Regions from separate parts of the Duganella sp. AC917 genome, predicted to be linked through region 1. Evidence: riboswitches for the same ligand, from Rfam matches in the RefSeq annotation. Region 1 holds a riboswitch; the other holds the start of a gene.

What was found. A riboswitch is a leader RNA that binds a small molecule or an ion and turns the genes downstream of it on or off. The one in region 1 is predicted to bind cobalamin.
Region 2: linked by a shared signal. The riboswitch ahead of ACZ0BA_RS26650 (TonB-dependent receptor domain-containing protein) and the one ahead of ACZ0BA_RS01170 (MotA/TolQ/ExbB proton channel family protein) in region 1 are both predicted to bind cobalamin.

The regions. Positions count from the first base shown of each region.
Region 1 covers NZ_OZ409848.1:266,012-269,345, reverse strand. Annotated here, with positions in the region: gene ACZ0BA_RS01180 (cobaltochelatase subunit CobN) at 1-1,098, opposite strand, end outside; gene ACZ0BA_RS01175 (DUF2149 domain-containing protein) at 1,085-1,426, opposite strand; gene ACZ0BA_RS01170 (MotA/TolQ/ExbB proton channel family protein) at 1,428-2,024, opposite strand; cobalamin riboswitch at 2,091-2,310, opposite strand; gene cueR (Cu(I)-responsive transcriptional regulator) at 2,354-2,746, opposite strand; gene ACZ0BA_RS01160 (heavy metal translocating P-type ATPase) at 2,743-3,334, opposite strand, start outside.
Region 2 covers NZ_OZ409848.1:6,099,767-6,103,100, reverse strand. Annotated here, with positions in the region: gene ACZ0BA_RS26665 (adenosylcobinamide-GDP ribazoletransferase) at 1-536, shown strand, start outside; gene ACZ0BA_RS26660 (histidine phosphatase family protein) at 540-1,118, shown strand; gene ACZ0BA_RS26655 (DUF6445 family protein) at 1,074-1,832, opposite strand; cobalamin riboswitch at 1,949-2,167, shown strand; gene ACZ0BA_RS26650 (TonB-dependent receptor domain-containing protein) at 2,265-3,334, shown strand, end outside.

The DNA of each region.
Region 1 (3,334 bases):
GGCCGCCACGCGCTCGTTCAGGCGCTCGATGCGCTCTGCGATCGGCGTCTCCTCGACGTAGGCCAATCCGGTCTGCGCATCGCTGATACGCTCACGGCTTGCGACCACGGTCGGCTGTATCAGTCCCGCCATCTCGGCGCCGGCAAGTTGCCAGGTGCGTTCGATGATATCGAGACCGATCTTCGATTCGCGCCATTGGGCCGCCGTGTGCTGGCTCAGGGTGATGGCGTTGATCGCCGGGACGCCGATCTTGTCGAGCAGCGTGCCGGTATTGGCGGTGCCGCCGACCTTCATGCCCAGCGCGACGATCAGCTCGACGCGGCTTTTGCCATTTTCATCGAGCAGAAACCGCAGCGGCACATCATAGGGATAGCCGAACACCGGCAGCACGTTGTAGCCGCTCGCTTCGAGACGGGCGACGATGGCCGCCAGCGGCAAAGTCTGCCCGGCCACCAGGCTGGCGCGGTAGAAAGGCACGGCGATCCACGGCGCGCCGGTCTTGTAGTTGGCATAGCCCTGTAAATAATGCTCGTAGCTGCTGTAGGTGCGGTTGGCCGCGACATCGTACAGACCGACGTCCGGCATCGCGTGCACCGGCGCCACCGTCATGGTCGCGCCGAAATGCTGGCGCAGGATGTAGCGCAGCAGGTTGCCCATGTTCTCGATGCCGCCCTCGCTGTGATACTGCTGGATGGTCTTATCGTCCTGCACACCCATTTCCCGAACGCTGTCGTCGATAGCGCCGCCGACGGCAAACACCGGATGGCGCGATTTTCTCAGCGCCTGCAATTCGTCCTTCAGGCCCGCCATCGCCAGGCGGCTCCTGGCATTGACGACCGCCACATCGGCGATGGCAAGCGCATCGCGGTCGGCCTGCGTCATGCCGCTGTTGGGGATGATGCGGATAACGACGTTGAGCGCCTTGAGCTCCGCCTGCAAACCGCGCACGGCCAGCACCGCCGGGCGCGACTCGACGTCGCCCAGCATCAGCGCCAAGGTGCGCGGCGCCTGCGCCGAATGCACGTAGCCGACGATGAAAAAGGATATCAACAGCAGCAATACGACTTCCAGGGTGCCAAAGCGCTTACTCCGGAACATAAACAACCTTCCCGTCCGGCAGTTGGTAGGCGGTGCCCAGGCGCTTGCCGGAGCCGGACAATGGCTTGTCGCTGACGCGGCTCACCGTAATCTCGGCGCCCTTCTTGGTCAGCACTTCAACCCGGCCGTCCGCGCTCTTCTTGGCGATGGTGACTTCCGAATTCGGGTCCAGCAGGTCCATCATGTTCCAGGCCGAGAACAGCGCCAGCATCATGGCGACGATGAAGACGATGCTAGCGTCGAACAGGTTGGCGACGCCGGCCAGCGGGTCCTCGGTGTGCTCGCCGATGCGGCTGTAGCGGTGGCGGTTCATAAAGCGCATTGCCATATCAAGCCTCCACGCGGGTAAGATGCGGCTTGTGCGCGTGCGTCGCCAGCAAGCTTTCGGCGGCGTAGGCGATGTCGGTCAGGTCGCTGCGCAGCCAGTGCTCACGCACCAGGCTCAGAAGATAGGCGCACACGCTGCACGCCAGGCCGACCACGGTGGCGGTGAAGGCGGTGGTCATCGATTCGGCCATCTTCGGTAGATTGCCCTGCGCCAGACCGGCCAGCGAGATCCCCATCGGGATCAAGGTGCCCATCAGGCCGAGCGCGGGGCCGACCCGCACCACGAAGCGCACGCCGTCCAAGCGGCGCACGCCGGCGGCGTCGGCGCGCTGCACGACGCGTTCGAGGCGCGCATCGAGTCCGGGCTCGCCTTCCTGCGCGGTCAGCGCGGCGGCCATGTCGTGACGGGCGGTGGCGACCAGCATGCGCACGCCGCGCCGGCGCTCTATCCATTCGGCGCCGAAGGTGCCGAAGCACACCAGCATGTACAACGTGAGCGCGGCGATCCCCAGCAGCACGGGCAGATACAGCACATTGGAAATGGAATACAGCAGCGTCTCGATCGAGCGGATGGCCGCGTCGGCAGGCAGGTTAGGCATTGAAATGATCCAGCGACAGAAGCAAGCCACTCACCTCCCCGTGAGCAGCTTGAAAGGAAGCGCCTGGGCGCTTCCACCTCTTTGGCCGGTATCCGGGCTCGCAAGCAAATCCACCTGACCTTCCCATGCAAAAGCACAGTGGCACAGCGAGGCGGATAGTCGTCGGCGACGACGCTTGTTTACCGTTGCGGGGGCAGCACATGTTGGCTGGCTGGGCCAGCGCCATGTTTCCCGTTTAACTGCGCATCCAGACGGACGCGCGAGCACCAAAACCCGGCGATTATACGTGGTTCCGCCGCCGCCGGGCAGATCGGCCGGCGACACAGGGCTTACTTCGGATCGGCGAGACTTTGAAGGATGGGGCAATCGGGCCTGTCGTTGCCTTTGCAGCACTGCGCCAGGGTTTGCAGCGTATCGCGCATTTCCGTCAGTTCGGCGATACGCTGGTTCAGCTCATCGACATGGCCAAGCGCGATCGTTTTGACATCGGCGCTGGCGCGCTGCTTGTTCTGCCACAGCGACAGCAGGTCGCGGATCTGGTCAAGCGAAAAGCCGAGCGTGCGTGCGCGCTTGACGAAGCGCAGCGCGTGCAGGTCGTTGTCGCTGTAGATGCGGTAGCCCGATTCGCTGCGCCGCCCCGGCGGAATCAGCGCGATGCTCTCGTAGTAGCGGATCATCTTGGCCGAGACGCCGGAGGCGCTGGCCGCTTGCCCGATATTCATGGCTTCCCTCCTGCACTAGGGGCCTGCGGCTTCCACCGGCGCAGCAGCAGCGCGTTGCTGATCACGCTGACGGAACTGAGCGCCATCGCCGCCCCCGCGACCATGGGGTTGAGCAGGCCAAAGGCGGCCAGCGGAATGCCAACCAGGTTATAGATAAATGCCCAAAACAGATTCTGGCGGATCTTGCTGTAGCTGCGACGCGAGATCGAGATGGCGGCGGCCACCAGCGCCGGGTCGCCGCGCATCAGCGTGACGCCGGCGGCGTGCATGGCGACGTCGGTGCCGCTGGACATGGCGATGCCGACATCGGCGGCGGCCAGCGCCGGCGCGTCGTTGATGCCGTCGCCGACCATCGCGATGCATTTGTCCGACTGCTTCATGGCGCCGATGGCGGCGGCTTTATCGGCCGGCAGCATGTTGGCGACCACCCTGCCGATGCCGAGCGCCGCGCCGACGTGAACGGCGCTGCCCTGATTGTCCCCGGTCAGCAGCACGGTCTCGATGTTCAACGCATGCAGCGCTTCGATGGCGGCACGGGCGTTTGATTTGACACGGTCGCCAAAGGCCAGCAAGCCAAGCAAGCGCGCA
Region 2 (3,334 bases), 5.8 Mb from region 1:
CCGACATGTGCGACGGTTTCGGCGGCGGCATGACACAGGAACGTGTGTTGGAGATCATGAAGGATTCGCGCATCGGCGCCTATGGTGCGATCGGTATCTTCTGCCTTCTGCTGCTGAAGTGCGCGACCCTGACCCGCATACCGCCGTTCGGTGTGCTGGCGGCCCTGCTGGTGGCGCATCCGATGTCGCGATTGATGGCGGTCTCGCTGATCTGGCGGCTGGACTATGCGCGCGCCGAGGGCAAGGCCAAGGCGATGGCGCAGAAAATGAGCACCAAAGAATTCGCCATCGCCGCCGTCACAGCCCTGCTGCCGGCGCTGATGCTTATATATCTCGGTTGGCTGTCGTGGACAATGCTGATCAGCGGACTCGCCTTCGCGCTGGCGGCGACCATCTGGCTGGCGCGGAAGTTCGTGCGTCGCATCGGCGGCTACACGGGCGATTGCCTGGGCGCGGTGCAGCAGGTGACCGAAGCGATCTTCTATCTGTGCGTGCTCGCGGGTCTTCACACCAGCGCGCAGTTTGAGTTTTTCTAAGCCATGCGACTGATATTGGTGCGCCACCCCAAACCGCTTGTCACGGCGGGCGTCTGTTATGGCAGCACCGATCTGGAAGTCGCTCCCGAGGAGCTCGAACGCACGCTCGCCGCGCTGGCGCCGCAACTGCCGGCGGGTTTGCCGGTCTATTCCAGTCCATTGCGCCGCTGTGCCGGACTTGCGGAGCGTCTGTCGAATGATCCGATCTTCGACGCCCGACTGGTGGAAATGCACTTTGGCGGCTGGGAGATGCGCCGCTGGGATGACATTCCGCGCGCCGACGTCGACGCCTGGGCCGCCGATCTGGTCAACTACCAACCGGGCGGCGGCGAGAGCGTATTGCGGATGGCGGCGCGGATCGCGGCCTTCCACGCCGACCTCCAGCGCCAGCTCGGCGCCGACGGCGAGGCGATCGTTATCTGCCACGCGGGCGCCATGCGGCTGCTATCGGCCTGCGACGCCGGCCTGGCGCAGCACGAGATGGCCCTGCAGGCGGCCCGGACGCCGCACCATATCGCCTACGGTTCCACGCTGATCCTAGGTCGCGGCCATGCGCAGCTTGAAGAACGCGTTGACCGTTAATCTGCCGACCGTCGGATCGTCGACCATCAGCTCCGGCGCCGTGATGTGCCCCGAGTGGAACAACTCTCCGTTGTAGAAGATCGCCCGGTTGAACTTGGGCGCAACGGTCAGCACCTTCTCAAAATGCTCGTCCGATGCAATCGCAAATGTCGCCGGCGCGGTCGGCACCCGCGACTCCCCCGCCATGTCCTTGCGCTTCAACTCGCGCAGCATTGCGTCGATCTCCTGTAGCGGAACCTTGGGTTTGAAAAAATTGGTGCCGCCTAGCCGCTCGTCTTTAAACAGATACAGCACCATCGCTCCGACACCCTCCATGTCGTCCAGATTGTAGGAGTCGCGGTGCGGTATGCGCTGGCCCTGCAACAGCTGCTCCGGACGCCGCGTCACCAGCGACAGGCGGCTGGTGATGCCGAGCACCCGGCGCGCCTTGAGCGGCGCGCGCGCATGCAGCAGAAACGCCTCCTGCACGCTGGCGACGAAACGTCCGGTCAACGTCAATTCCGGTCCGGGATAGTAATTACCGGCAGAGTCGACGAACTCACTGCGCTGGAGCGCGGCGTATTCCACCATCGTCTCCGGTTCCGTCATGAAGTTATCGACGATGACGCACTGGTGGCCGTCGAAAAGCGGCACCACGGTCACCACCGGACGCGGATTGACCATGGGGCGCAAAACCACCGGCGCGGATGGCGGGGCAAGACGAGGGTCGAACATGGAGACTCCAGCAACGGCAGGTGAACCACCTGCCAAGGTGGCGATAATGATAGCAAAAAAGCCAGGGGCAATTCAGTGGTTTATTTTTCACTAGTTATCAAGTCTCCCACCAAACCCGTATAATGACCGGCTTTGGTGCCCGCGCGTCCGTCCGGATGCGCAGTTAAACGGGAAACACGAAGCCGCCCTGCGGCCCACGTGTGCTGCCCCCGCAACGGTAAGCAAGTGTCGCGCGACGCGCGACAAACCAGCTCTGACAACCACTGTGCTCCGCATGGGAAGGTGAGATGGTCTAACTTGCCAGCCCGGATACCGGCCAAAGCAGGTGGAAGTGGGCGAACGGGATGTGCGCGCGCAGCTCTCGGTTTTCCGCTTCCGTTCAATCTGGCCCACGGGGAAGTAGGCCGGTTGCTTCTAACAGAAAAATAAATCATGTCCTTTACTACCTCCCGCCCGGCGGCACTGACCTCGCTGGCATTGGCAATGGCCGCCGCCTTCACGTACACCGGCGCCTACGCCGACGAGGCGCCCGCCGACACCGTCGTGGTGACCGCCACGCGCACGCCGCAACCGCTGGCCGACATCATCAGCGACACCGTGACCATCAAGGCCGAACAAATCGCCGAAGCCGGCGCCGGCTCCGTGGTCGACCTGCTCAAGCGCCAGCGCGGCATCGAAGTGACGCGCAACGGCGGCGCGGGCAGCTCGTCGAACGTCTACATCCGTGGCGCCAACAGCAATCAAAGCATTGTGCTGGTCGACGGCGTGCGTATCGGCTCGTCCACCACCGGCGCCGCCAACTGGAGCGCCATCCCGCTGACCGCGATCGACCATATCGAAATCGTCTATGGCTCGCTGAGCTCATTGTATGGCGCCGACGCCATCGGCGGCGTGATCCAGATCTTCACCAAAAAGGGCCAGGGCGCACCGGCGGTGACGGCGTTCGCCGGCTATGGCAGCGACAAGACGCGCGAAGCCGACGTGACGGTATCGGGCGCCACCGGCGGTGAACACAGCTTCGGCTATGCGGTCAGCGCCGGCAAGGAAAAGTCGGACGGCTTTTCGACTTCCCGCCCCGGCCTGACCTCGTACAACCCGGACGACGACGGCTACGACAAGGAAAACGTCTCCGGTCAATTCAGCCTGCAATTGGCCAAGGGCTACGAGGCCGGCGCGCTGTTCATGCATAGCAAACTCGATTCGCAGTACGACGCCCTGCGTGCCGGCTCCTACAACGTGCGCAGCAAGAACGTCATCGACACCGCCAGCGTCTACGCCAAGGCGCAACTGCTGCCGGTCTGGGACAGCCTGCTGCAATACTCGGAGACCAAGGACAAAGGCGAAAACTACACCAATGCCACCGCCGCCGGCTATGCGCGCATCAAGACCAAGCAAAGCTTCATCACGTGGCAGAACGACGTCCAGATCGGCGCCGATATGCTGCAACTGCTGTACGAGCACCGCGAAGAGAAGGTACAAAGCAATGGCTCCAACGGTGTGCT